Regions from separate parts of the Streptomyces sp. NPDC060028 genome, predicted to be linked through region 2. Evidence: riboswitches for the same ligand, from Rfam matches in the RefSeq annotation. Region 2 holds a riboswitch; each other region holds the start of a gene.
What was found. Region 2 has a riboswitch for cyclic di-AMP ahead of ACFWBF_RS19665 (M23 family metallopeptidase). Riboswitches for the same ligand answer to the same signal wherever they lie in the genome.
Positions count from the first base shown of each region.

Region 1 (4,118 bases), on a different contig from region 2:
AGCAAGGGGGAAGCCGACCTCATCCACGAGTTCGCGTTCCCCCTGCCCATCTACGCCATCTGCGAGATGCTCGGCGTACCGCGCGAGGACCAGGACGACTTCCGCGACTGGGCCGGGATGATGATCCGGCACGGCGGCGGCCCGCGCGGCGGGGTCGCCCGCTCGGTGAAGCAGATGCGGACCTACCTCGGCGAGCTCATCCACCGCAAAAGGGACGACCTGGGCAACGACCTGATCTCCGATCTGATCCGGGCCAGCGACCACGGCGACCACCTGACGGAGGCCGAGGCCACCGCCATGGCCTTCATCCTGCTCTTCGCCGGCTTCGAGACGACCGTGAACCTCATCGGCAACGGGGTCCACTCCCTCTTCATGAACCCGGACCAGCGCGAGCGCCTCCAGGCCTCCCTCGCGGCCGGGGAGAGCGGACTGCTGGAGACGGGCGTCGAGGAGCTGCTGCGCTACGACGGCCCGGTGGAGCTGGCCACCTGGCGGTTCGCCACCGAGGCGCTGACCCTCGGCGGGCAGGACGTCGCGGCGGGCGATCCGGTGCTGGTGGTCCTCGCGGCCGCCGACCGGGACCCCGAGCGGTTCGCCGAACCGGACACGCTCGACCTCTCCAGGACCGACAACCAGCACCTCGGATACGGGCACGGGATCCACTACTGCCTGGGTGCGCCGCTCGCGCGGCTCGAAGGGCAGACCGCGCTTGCGACTTTGCTCACGCGTCTGCCGGATCTGGAACTCGCTGTTCCGCCGGGCGACCTGCGCTGGCGCGGCGGACTCATCATGCGTGGCCTGCGCACTCTTCCGGTCCGCTTCACACCTCGCAACGAGTGAAGGCCGGCTGACTCGAAGTCAGTTTCCGTCGAAACTTGTGACAAGCGTTCGAAGGCCGCTAGGTTCTGCCGTTACCCCGCCGTTATGCGAAAGGTGCACCCTCATGCGTTCCGGGAACGGCCGCCACAGACGCCCCCGACAGATCCCCGCGATTGTCGTCACCGCCGGAGTCACCGGCTCCGCACTGGCCCTGCCGCTGCTCGCGGCCACGGGCGCGAGCGCGGCCGACGCCTCCACGTGGGACAAGGTCGCCGAGTGCGAGAGCGGTGGGACCTGGAGCGCGAACTTCGGCAGCGGCGCCTACGGCGGCCTGCAGTTCACCGAGGAGCAGTGGAAGGGCGCCGGCGGTCTCGACTACGCGACCCGCGCCGACCTGGCCAGCCGCTCGCAGCAGATCGCCGTCGCCGAACGGGTGCTGGCCTCGCAGGGCCCCCAGGCGTGGCCGATGTGCGCGGAGCCGGCCGGCCTGACCCGGCAGGCGCCGGCCGCGGACGTGGACCCGGGCGCGCCCGGCAGTCACGGGTCCGCCGCCCCGTCGGCGTCCCGCCCGGACGACTCCGTACCGGTCGGCGGCTCGGACGACCGCGCCACGGACTTCGGGGCCCCGACGCAGGGTTCCCCGAGCCCGTCCGGCTCGCCCTCCTTCGTGCTGCCCGACATCCCGCTCGGGCCGCCCAGCGGACTGCCCGTCATGCCGGACCCGGACCTGCCGACGACCCCGACCGCCCCGACCGACCCGGCGACCCCGACCGCCCCGGTCGCTCCGACGACCCCGGGCGACCCGACGGCGCCCGCCACGGGCCCCACGGCGCCCACCACGGGCCCCGCGGACCCGAACGCGCCCACGACGGGGCCGACGGCTCCCACGGCGCCGGGCGACCCGGGCGCTCCCGCCGCAGGCCCGGGCGCCCCGGCGGCAGGAGCCTCCACCGACCCCGCGGACCCGGCCGCGGGCGTGGGCGGCGGTAAGCACCGCGGAGAGGCCGCGGTCGAGGCACCCGTCACATCTGACGCCGCGTCGGACCCGACGTACACCGTTCAGCCGGGCGACAGCCTGGCCGCCATCGCGGACGCCAACGACCTCAAGGGCGGCTGGAACGCGCTCTATACGGCCAACCAGCAGGTCATCGGCGAGGACGCCAACTTGATCAAGCCCGGTCAGAACCTGGATCTAACCCGGTAATAGGGGCAGTTCGGGCACCCGGAAACACCTGATTGTCCGATTTAGTTAAGTGAGACATGTGTCTCTTCCGGTCAACTGGCGTGTCCGGCCCCGAGGCTTCCGCAAACCCCGTCCTCACCTGCGCAAACACTGGTCCGAAGGACGCAAGTAGGCCCCGTTTCTCCCCGATGGCGCTCGTTGAACATCGGGGAGAGACCTGTCTACCTTCTGAATCGCTCGCCACCGCGGGCTCCTTCGACCGCATCGCCGAATCCTGCCGGCGGACGGAGGGAACAGTCGTCGCGTCAAGCGCCGAAGGCAGGAGCGGGGGAACCAAGGTAGGTGCCGGGAGCGGCCGTTGAAAGACGGTCACGCCACCGGCTAGGGGTTAAGCGGTGCGCTAGGTCGCACCGCCGGGCAACTCACTCGCCCGAACCCGACAGCTCACCTCGTAGGCGTCGGTGAGGAGAAAATCCATGCTGCTTTCCGGCAAGGGCAAGCACCGTCGCGGTTCCAAGGCCGTCCGTATCGTCACGCTCGCCGGTGTCGCCGGTGTGGCCGTCGCGGCCCCCCTGATGGCCGCGGGCACCGCTTCCGCCGCCACCGCCTCCGAGTGGGACCGCGTCGCCTCCTGCGAGGCCGGCGGCAACTGGGCCATCAACACGGGCAACGGCTACTACGGCGGCCTGCAGTTCTCGTCCTCCACCTGGGCCGCCTACGGTGGCAAGGCGTACGCCGCGCAGGCCAACCAGGCCTCGAAGGCCCAGCAGATAGCCATCGCCGAGAAGGTCCTCAAGGGTCAGGGCAAGGGCGCCTGGCCGTCCTGTGGCGTGGGCCTGTCCGGCGCCTCGTACAACGGCGGCGCTGCCGAGACCCCGGCCAAGCCGAAGGCCGAGCCCAAGAAGGAGCAGAAGGCCGCGCCGAAGAAGGAGACCAAGCGCTCCGAGACCGCGGCCCCCTCCAAGCCGAAGACCGGGACCACGGCCCAGCCGAAGTCCGAGGCGCCCAAGACCGGCAACGGCTCGTACGAGGTCAAGTCCGGCGACACGCTGGGCACCATCGCCGAGGCCAACGGCCTCAAGGGCGGCTGGGAGAAGCTCTTCGAGCTCAACAAGGACATCGTGTCCGACGCCGACCTGATCTTCCCGGGGCAGAAGCTGAAGCTCAGCTGAATCCTGCGGTAACACCCACCGCCCGGCGCGTCCGCCCGACGCGCCGGGCGGTGGCGTGCTCCGGGCCTTGCGGCAGGCGGGCACCCCGATGTTCAAGGGACCTATGTCCCGGAAGAGGGGTATTCGGACCCTTTTTCGTCCCAGGACCCGGGCGGTCGGCCGGCCCAGTGCCCGGAGCCGGTTAGGCTCTAGGCGGCGAGGCCATCCCACGGCCTGACGCCACCGCACATCCAGCGTCACATCCCAGAAGGAGATGCTCGTGCCGTCCATCGACGTCGTCGTAGCCCGGGAAATCCTGGACTCCCGAGGCAACCCCACGGTCGAGGTCGAGGTGGGCCTCGACGATGGCAGCACCGGCCGTGCTGCAGTCCCGTCCGGCGCCTCCACCGGTGCATTCGAGGCCATCGAGCTGCGTGACGGTGACCCCAACCGTTACTTCGGCAAGGGCGTCGAGAAGGCCGTCCTGGCCGTCATCGAGCAGATCGGCCCGGAGCTCGTCGGCTACGACGCCACCGAGCAGCGCCTGATCGACCAGGCCATGTTCGACCTGGACGCCACCGACAACAAGGGCTCGCTCGGCGCCAACGCCATCCTCGGCGTCTCCCTCGCCGTCGCGCACGCCGCGTCCGAGGCCTCGGACCTCCCGCTCTTCCGCTACCTCGGCGGCCCGAACGCGCACCTGCTGCCCGTTCCGATGATGAACATCCTCAACGGTGGGTCGCACGCCGACTCCAACGTCGACATCCAGGAGTTCATGATCGCCCCGATCGGCGCGGAGTCCTTCTCCGAAGCGCTGCGCTGGGGTGCCGAGGTCTACCACACCCTGAAGAAGGTCCTGCACACCAAGGGCCTCTCCACCGGTCTGGGCGACGAGGGCGGCTTCGCCCCCAACCTGGAGTCCAACCGCGCCGCGCTGGACCTCATCGTCGAGGCCATCAAGCAGG
Region 1 is NZ_JBHWVJ010000004.1:81,011-85,128, reverse strand. Features, by position in the region: gene ACFWBF_RS03550 (cytochrome P450) at 1-840, shown strand, start outside; gene ACFWBF_RS03545 (transglycosylase family protein) at 944-2,023, shown strand; cyclic di-AMP (ydaO/yuaA leader) riboswitch at 2,303-2,475, shown strand; gene ACFWBF_RS03540 (transglycosylase family protein) at 2,479-3,174, shown strand; gene eno (phosphopyruvate hydratase) at 3,428-4,118, shown strand, end outside.
Region 1: another riboswitch for cyclic di-AMP. It lies ahead of ACFWBF_RS03540 (transglycosylase family protein); the one in region 2 lies ahead of ACFWBF_RS19665 (M23 family metallopeptidase).

Region 2 (4,118 bases):
GGTCGAGATCAACCTCGCCGCCCCGCTGGACGCCGAGCCCGAGGGCCTGGACGGCGTGGCCACCATCATGGCCCGCGCGCTGTCCGAGGGCACCGACAAGCACTCCGCCGAGGAGTTCGCGGCCGAGCTGGAGCGCTGCGGCGCCACCCTCGACGCGCACGCCGACCACCCGGGCATCCGGGTCTCCCTGGAAGTGCCGGTCTCCCGGCTGCCCAAGGCGCTCGGCCTGCTCGCCGAGGCCCTGCGCGCGCCCGCCTTCGCCGACTCCGAGGTGGACCGGCTGGTGCGCAACCGGCTCGACGAGATCCCGCACGAGCTGGCCAACCCCCAGCGCCGCGCCGCCAAGCAGCTCTCCAAGGAGCTCTTCCCGGCCTCGCTGCGGATGTCCCGCCCGCGACAGGGCACCGAGGACACGGTCGCCCGTATCGACTCGGCGGCCGTACGCGCCTTCTACGAGGCCCACGTACGCCCCGCCACCGCCACCGCGGTGGTCGTCGGCGACCTGACCGGGGTCGACCTGGACGCGGTCCTGGCCGACACCCTGGGCTCCTGGACCGGCGACTTCGCGGAGCCGCTGCCGGTGCCGCCGGTGACCGCCGACGACACCGGCCGTGTGGTCATCGTCGACCGGCCCGGCGCGGTCCAGACGCAGTTGCTGATCGGCCGCATCGGCCCGGACCGGCACGACCGGGTCTGGGCGCCCCAGGTGCTCGGCACGTACTGCCTGGGCGGCACCCTCACCTCGCGCCTGGACAAGGTGCTGCGCGAGGAGAAGGGGTACACCTACGGCGTGCGCGCCTTCGGCCAGGTGCTGCGCTCCACCGCCGACGGCAAGGGCGCCTCGATGCTCGCCATCAGCGGCTCGGTGGACACCCCGAACACCGGCCCGGCGCTGGAGGACCTCTGGAAGGTGCTCCGCACCCTCGCGGAGGGCGGCCTGACCGATGCCGAACGGGACGTGGCGGTACAGAACTTGGTGGGCGTGGCCCCCCTGAAGTTCGAGACGGCCGCCTCGGTCGCCGGCACCCTCGCCGACCAGGTCGAGCAGGAGCTGCCGGACGACTACCAGGCTCAGTTGTACGCGCGGCTCGCCGAAACCGGCACGGTGGAGGCGACTTCGGCGGTCGTCAGCGCCTTCCCGGTGGACCGGCTGGTCACGGTGCTCGTGGGCGACGCCGCACAGATCGAGGAGCCGGTGCGCGCCCTCGGGATCGGTGACGTGAGCGTCGTCACCAACTGATCGGCACGGCGGCGCCGCGCGGGTGCTGCCCACCGACGGACGGCGGCCCAACTGGGCGGCATGCAGGGGGCTTCGGCGGCTTGTCCGTCGGGGCCCCTTTTGTCCGTTTAGGGGTGAGGTTGCTTGTATGTTCTGTGGCGTACGCAACAAAAAGCCGCGTCTGTTTGGCGATTGACTGATGATCCGCCTAGCGTCGGCCGTGCTGTTCGTCAGTCGTACCCGCCGCGCCCCGCGGCACCGGACAGCGATCGCCGAGTCCCCGTCAGGCGCGAGCCTGGGGAGCCGGGGACCCACATCAGTCCCTGGGGTGAATCGGACCGCCTCGCAAGAGGAGGCCCGTAGGAGACCTTCCTGCTCCGAACCCGTCAGCTAACCCGGTAGGCGAGAGGGAAGGAAAGGATCAGCCCCTTCATGGCGTTTGGCAGTCGTGCCGCCGGTAAGCACCGTGGTTCCAGTCGTCTGAGCCGCAAGACCGCCGGCTACGCCGGCATAGCCGCCCTCGCCACCACTGGTGTCGTCGGCTCCCTGGCCGGTCCCGCGTTCGCCGCGGACCAGGCCGCCCCCTCCATCGAGGACACCGGCCTGAACACCATCGTGGTGGCCGAGGACCTCGCGGGCGAGATCGAGGCCCAGGCCCAGTCCCAGCAGCGCGCCGCCGAGGCCGCCGCCGCCAAGGCGCAGGCCGAGGCCGACGCCAAGCAGCGGGCCGCCGAGGCCAAGCGCGTGGCCGAGGCCCGGGCGCAGGAAGAGCGTGACGCCGCCGAGCGCGCGGCCCGCGAGGAGGAGCGCAAGCGCCTCAACACCTTCGTCGCCCCCGTCGAGGACTCCTACGTCAGCACCCAGTGGCACGCGGGCGGCGGCATGTGGTCCTCCGGCAGCCACACCGGCATCGACTTCCACGCGGCCACCGGCACCACGGTCCACGCCGTGGGCGCGGGCACCGTGGTCGAGTCGGGCCAGGGCGGCGCGTACGGCAACAACATCGTCATCAAGCACGCCGACGGCACCTACACCCAGTACGGCCACCTGTCCGTGCTGAGCGTCTCCGTCGGCCAGCAGGTCGCCGCGGGCCAGCAGATCGGCCTGTCGGGCTCCACCGGCAACTCCAGCGGCCCGCACCTGCACTTCGAGGCCCGCACCGGCGCCGACTACGGCTCGGACATCGACCCGGTCGCGTACCTGCGCCAGCACGGCGTCACCGTCTGACCCGCCCGCACGACATCCGCGAAGGCCCCGGCTCCCCGAGCCGGGGCCTTCGCGTTGTGTGAATGTTTCGTATTTCCGGCCGTCCTCGGAAATCATCGTGTGTTGCCATAGAGTTGCACGCATCAATGACGTCGGCAGTCGGAAATAGGCGGAGGTCCGGTCTTGCGTATTCCCGCGCACGCGGTGTGCACAGCAATTCGCGACGACATCGTCTCCGGGGTGTTCGGGCCGGGCAGCCGGCTCACCGAAGAGGTGCTGGCCCGCCGGTACGGAGTCTCGCGCGTCCCGGTGCGCGAGGCGCTGCGCACGCTGGAGTCCGAGGGCTTCGTGACGACCCGTCGGCACGCGGGCGCCTGTGTGGCGGAGCCGACCGAGCAGGAGGCCGCGGACCTCCTGGAGCTGCGGATGCTGCTGGAGCCGCTGGCCGCCGCCCGGGCCGCGCGGCGGCGTACGGAGGCCCACCTCAAGGTGCTCCGCGGGCTGGTCCGGCTGGGGCAGGAGCGGGCGAAGCGGGGCCAGGGGGAGGATCTGCGCTCCCTGGGCGGCTGGTTCCACGAGACCCTCGCGCAGGCCTCCGGCAGTCCGGGGCTGATCGCGCTGCTCACGCAGATGCGGCACAAGGTCGCCTGGATGTACGCGGTGGAGGCCCCGGCGCGGCCGGTGGAGTCCTGGGCGGAGCACGGGGCGATCGTGGACGCGGTGGCGCGCGGTGACGCGGAGCGGGCCCGGGCGCTCACCGCGATCCACGCGGACCGGGCGGCCGGGGCGCACCGGATGCGGGTGAGGACTTCGCAACCTGCCGTAAACATGGCGAGCGGCCCGCATTAACAAATGCCGTATACAAAGGACGGATATTCGCGCGGCGCCGGGCAATTCGCGGTTCCGCGCTATTTTCGGCCGGTGCGAGCGGCTGGAATTCTGCTATTCCCGGACCGGTCGGGGGGTCCGGCGGTCCGGGAAAAGCAGTGAAGCCGTGGCCGCCGGTATTCCGGTGGCCACGGCTTCGCCGTACGAGCAGTAACGGCAGTAACGGCAGCAACTGCAGTCGAGCCGTACGAGCCAATGCGAACCGTACGAGCCGAACGAGCCGAACCCGAGGGGTCAGACGGTCTCGGGGAGCTCCTCGAGACCCTCGGCGACCAGCTTCGCGAGGCGCTCCAGCGCAGCCTCGGCGCCTTCGGCGTCGGACGCGAGGACGATCTCCTCGCCGCCCTGGGCGCCCAGGCCCAGAACCGCCAGCATGGAAGCGGCGTTGACGGGGTCGCCGCCGGCCTTCGCGATGGTCACCGGGACGCCGGAAGCGGTCGTCGCGCGGACGAAGATCGAGGCGGGACGAGCGTGCAGGCCCTCGGCCCACCCGACGTTGACGCGGCGCTCTGCCATGGTGATGCCCTTCAGGTTCTTACGGTTGTCTAGACCAGTCTCTCACGACGCCCGGAATGCTCCGACCGACCTTCGGCCTGAATCTCCCTGCCGTTCGGCCCTCCCCAGCTTGCACTGATTTGCGTCGGCATGCCTGATGCGCCGCGCCAGGGCCACCCGAGCCACAGGAGCCTTAAGGTGGCCCCATGACCACCGAGTCGGACCCCTCGTACCCGGCACACTGGGAAGCGGACGTCGTCCTGCGGGACGGCGGCACCGCCCGCATCAGACCCATCACCACCGAGGACGC
Region 2 is NZ_JBHWVJ010000036.1:66,021-70,138, forward strand. Features, by position in the region: gene ACFWBF_RS19660 (M16 family metallopeptidase) at 1-1,240, shown strand, start outside; cyclic di-AMP (ydaO/yuaA leader) riboswitch at 1,480-1,639, shown strand; gene ACFWBF_RS19665 (M23 family metallopeptidase) at 1,652-2,446, shown strand; gene ACFWBF_RS19670 (GntR family transcriptional regulator) at 2,609-3,274, shown strand; gene ACFWBF_RS19675 (HPr family phosphocarrier protein) at 3,548-3,829, opposite strand; gene ACFWBF_RS19680 (GNAT family N-acetyltransferase) at 4,015-4,118, shown strand, end outside.

Region 3 (4,118 bases), on a different contig from region 2:
CGGGCCCGAAGGATTCCGACCCGGCCCCTGACATCATGCGCCGCTCCACCCCTTCTGTGGCGGCAGCGGGCCCGGCTACAGGAGCGGCGGGTCCGGCTACAGGAGCAGCAGGTCCGCGAGCAGCAGGTCCGGCTACAGGGGCAGCAGGTCCGGCCTCTTCGCCTCGACGTGGTCCCCGGAGGACTCCCCGCGCAGCCGGCGGCCGATCCACGGCACCAGGTACTCGCGGGCCCACTGGATGTTGTCCCGGGTCACGTCCACCGAGCCGCGCGGCAGCTGCGGCGGCCACGGCTGGTCCGGGTCGGCCGGCACCTCCAGGCCCAGCACCTGGGCGGCGCGCAGCGCGACCCGGGTGTGCCCCTCGGGCGAGAGGTGCAGCCGGTCGTCGTCCCAGGCCCGCCGGTCCTGTACGGACTTCAGGGACCAGAGGTCGAGCACCGGGCAGTCGTACCGGTCGGCGATCGCGCGCACGTGCGCGCTGTACGTCGCGACCTTGCCGCGCAGGTGCTTGAGGACCGGCACGCCCCGGGTGTCGAAGCCGGTGGTGATCATGACCTGGCCGACGGCCCCGGTGAGGTCGGCGACGGCCGCCTCGAACCGTTCGGCCACGTCGTCCGGGTCGCTGCCGGGACGGATGATGTCGTTGCCGCCCGCGCAGAAGGTCACCAGGTCGGGCGCGAGCTCCTTGGCCCGCGGGACCTGCTCCGCCACGATCTGGTCGAGGAGCCGCCCGCGGACGGCCAGGTTCGCGTACCGCAAATCGTGTTCTTCGCGTTGATCGGCCAGGAGTACGGCCAGCCGGTCCGCCCAGCCGAGAAACGTTTCCCCGGGTCCCGGGTCCCCCACGCCCTCGGTGAAGCTGTCCCCGATCGCCGCGTACGAGCCGATGGTCTTGAGTGTCGTCGTCGCTGCCACGGGACCACATCCTTCACCCCGTCACGTGACCTACGCCATCGTAGGCAGGGGTTGACGGACCGTGATTTATACCACCCGGCAGGTGAGGAATAACAGCGCGTGAGGCCGGGACCCTCCTCGGGCCCCGGCCTCACGCGGGTCTGGCATCCGTCTGGGGGACCGTCAGATGCCGACGCCCTTGGAGCGGAGGTAGGCCAGCGGGTCGATGTCGGAGCCGTAGGACGGGCCGGTGCGGATCTCGAAGTGGAGGTGCGGGCCGGTCACGTTGCCGGTGGCGCCGGAGAGGCCGATGCGCTGCCCCGCGGTGACGCTCTGGCCGACCGAGACCGACAGCTGGGAGAGGTGGCCGTACTGGGAGTACTTGCCGTCGGCGTGCCGGATGACGACCTCGTTGCCGTACGCGCCGCCCCAGCCCGCGGAGACGACGGTGCCCGCGCCGACCGCCTTGACGGTGGTGCCGCTGCTCGCGATGAAGTCGACACCGGTGTGGTAGCCGCTGGACCACATGGCGCCGGCGGTCTTGTACGCGGTGGAGACGCCGCCGCCGACGGGGGCGACGAAACCGGAGGAGGGCGCGGCCTGCTGCTGCTCGGCCGGGGCGGCGGGTGCGGCCGGGGCCTCGGCCTCGGGGGCGGCGCCCTCGTCCGAGGACCCTTCGCCGGCGGCGCTCTCGTCCGAGGCCGCCTCCGCGGAGTCGGCCGGGTCCTCGTCGGCGGAGGGATCGGCGGAGGAATCGGCAGAGGACTGCTCGGCGGGGGCCTGAGTCCGGGTCGGGGCGGACTCGGCGGTGTGCGCGGCGTCGCCCTCGGCGCCGAGCTTCAGCTTCAGCCCGGGGTGGATCAGCGAGGGGTCGGCTCCGACGGCCGCGCGGTTGGCGGCGTAGAGCTGCTGCCAGCCGCCGCCGAGGTGGCGCTGCTCGGCGATCTTGGAGAGGTAGTCACCCGGGACGACCGTGTACACGGCCGGCGCGGCCGTCCGCACCTGGGCGACGGGAGCGGCCCGCAGCGCCGCGGGGACCTGAGCGGCCCGGACGGGGGCCGTCGCCGGGGCGGCGGCGGGGGCCGCGTGGGCGCCGGCGGCTCCGAGCAGCGGGAGCGCGAGGGCCGCGCCGCCGGTACCGGCCATGGCGAAACCGCGGGATATCGAGGGGGACTTGGGACGGCGGTGCTTACCCTTTGCAGGCATGGCGAATTCCTCTCCGTCGCCTGCGAGGTGAGCTGTCGGGTTCGGACTGGAGATGTCCGGCCGTACATGAACAGCACATGTACGGCTTCACCCCGAGCCGTCCCGGTACAAAGATCCGGAACAGCGGCTTACCTGGTTCCCCCGCTCCTGCCGCGCGCGTGAATAGTCGGGTGCGGTTTCCGGACGGCGGCAGGATTCGGCGGTCCATCCGGATCGATCGCGAAGGTAATCGAGTTGTGCCACACCTAACAAGCCGTGAATTTCCTGACGGAATATCAAGGGTGTGGGACCGACGGAATTCCGGTCACCCTGTGTCCATTCAGCGGCGGCAAAAGCCGCCCCGGCAGGGAAATTCACCTTTGACGATCAGGCACTCACGGTCACCGTATGATCTGGCTCACGGGGACGTGCCCGATCTCGCTTCCACTCATGGCAAGTTGTCGCCAAGTAGTGTAATTCGGACATCCCCACGACCAGGCAGAGGAGCCGCCGTGACCCAGCAGATACCCCAGAGCCCGTCCACGGAGCCGAGGCTGGCCGGAGTACGCAACTTCCGTGACGTGGGCGGGCTGCCGACCGCCGACGGCCGAAGGGTCAAGACGGGACGACTGTTCCGTAGCGGACATCTCGCCCATGCCACCGAAACCGATGCAGAATTCCTCGCCGCTCTTGGACTGCACACCATCTTCGACTTCCGCAACGGCGCCGACCACGCGCTGGAGGGGCAGGACGTGGAACTGCCCGGCGTGCGCAATGTCAACATTCCGCTCTCGGACCCGGCGGACGGCACGGAATTCTGGAAGATGGTCCGCGAGGGCGGCCTCGAACAGCTCCGCACGGTCCTGGGCGACGGCAAGGGCGCCGCGCGGATGGCGAACTCGTACCGCGGGATGATCAAGAACCGCACCGCCGAGCACGGCCGGGTGGTCCACGCCCTCGCCGAGGACAGCGTCCCGGCCCTCATGCACTGCGCCGCCGGCAAGGACCGGGCCGGCCTGTCGATCGCCGTCACCCTGCTCGCGCTGGGCGTCGAGCGCGAGGCGGTCGTGGCGGACTACCTGGAGTCGAACGCCCCGCACAACCGCTACCGGGTCCGCCGCGGCAGTCGGTCCGCCGAGGCCCGCTCCCCCGAGGTGATGGAACTGCTCGCGCCGCTCTTCGACGCCCGCGCCGAGTACCTGACGGCGGCCTTCGAGACCATCGACGGCCACTGGGGCGGTCTGGACCGCTACCTCGCCGAGGGCCTCGGGCTCACGCCCGAGACCCTCGACCGGCTCCGGGACCGCCTGCTCGACTGAGGTCGACCCAGGTGGCCGGACGGACGGAGCGGGCGGTCAGCGGTTGCCGACCGCCTGCTTCACCAGCGTCTTGCCGAAGTCCCACATCAGCCCGCCACCGCCGTGCGCCTCGTCCATGACGTCCCGGAAGGCGCCCACGAACCGGTCGACGTCCGCCTCGTCCACGATCAGCGGCGGGATGAGCTTGATCACTTCCAGGTGGTCACCGGAGACCTGTGTGAGGATCCGGTGCTTCTGGAGCAGCGGTACGACGACCATCTGCGCGAACAGCCCCTTGCGGGCCGCCTGCAGCATCGTCCACCGGCTGCGCAGCCCCAGCGAGGACGGACGCCCGAACTCGATCCCGATCATCAGACCGCGTCCCCGCACCTCGTGCAGCAGCTCGTACTCGTCCACCAGTGCCGCGAGCCGCCCGCGCAGCAGGTCGCCCACGGCCCGGGCGTTCGCCACCACCGCCTCGTCCTCCATGACGCAGAGCACCGCCAGACCGGCCGCCATCGCCTGCGCGTTGGAGCCGAAGCTGGCGGAGTGCACGAGCACCCGGTCCATGGACGAGTAGACCTTCTTGAAGATCCAGTCCTTGCCCAGGGTCGCGCCGACCGGCACGTAGCCGCCCGACAGCGCCTTGGCCACGCACACCAGGTCCGGCTCCACACCCGGCTCGTGCTGGTACGCGTAGAAGTCGCCGGTACGTCCGAGGCCGGTCTGCACCTCGTCCGC
Region 3 is NZ_JBHWVJ010000002.1:231,058-235,175, forward strand. Features, by position in the region: gene ACFWBF_RS02175 (SGNH/GDSL hydrolase family protein) at 133-915, opposite strand; gene ACFWBF_RS02180 (peptidoglycan DD-metalloendopeptidase family protein) at 1,078-2,100, opposite strand; cyclic di-AMP (ydaO/yuaA leader) riboswitch at 2,105-2,312, opposite strand; gene ACFWBF_RS02185 (tyrosine-protein phosphatase) at 2,592-3,398, shown strand; gene ACFWBF_RS02190 (aspartate aminotransferase family protein) at 3,435-4,118, opposite strand, start outside.
Region 3: another riboswitch for cyclic di-AMP. It lies ahead of ACFWBF_RS02180 (peptidoglycan DD-metalloendopeptidase family protein); the one in region 2 lies ahead of ACFWBF_RS19665 (M23 family metallopeptidase).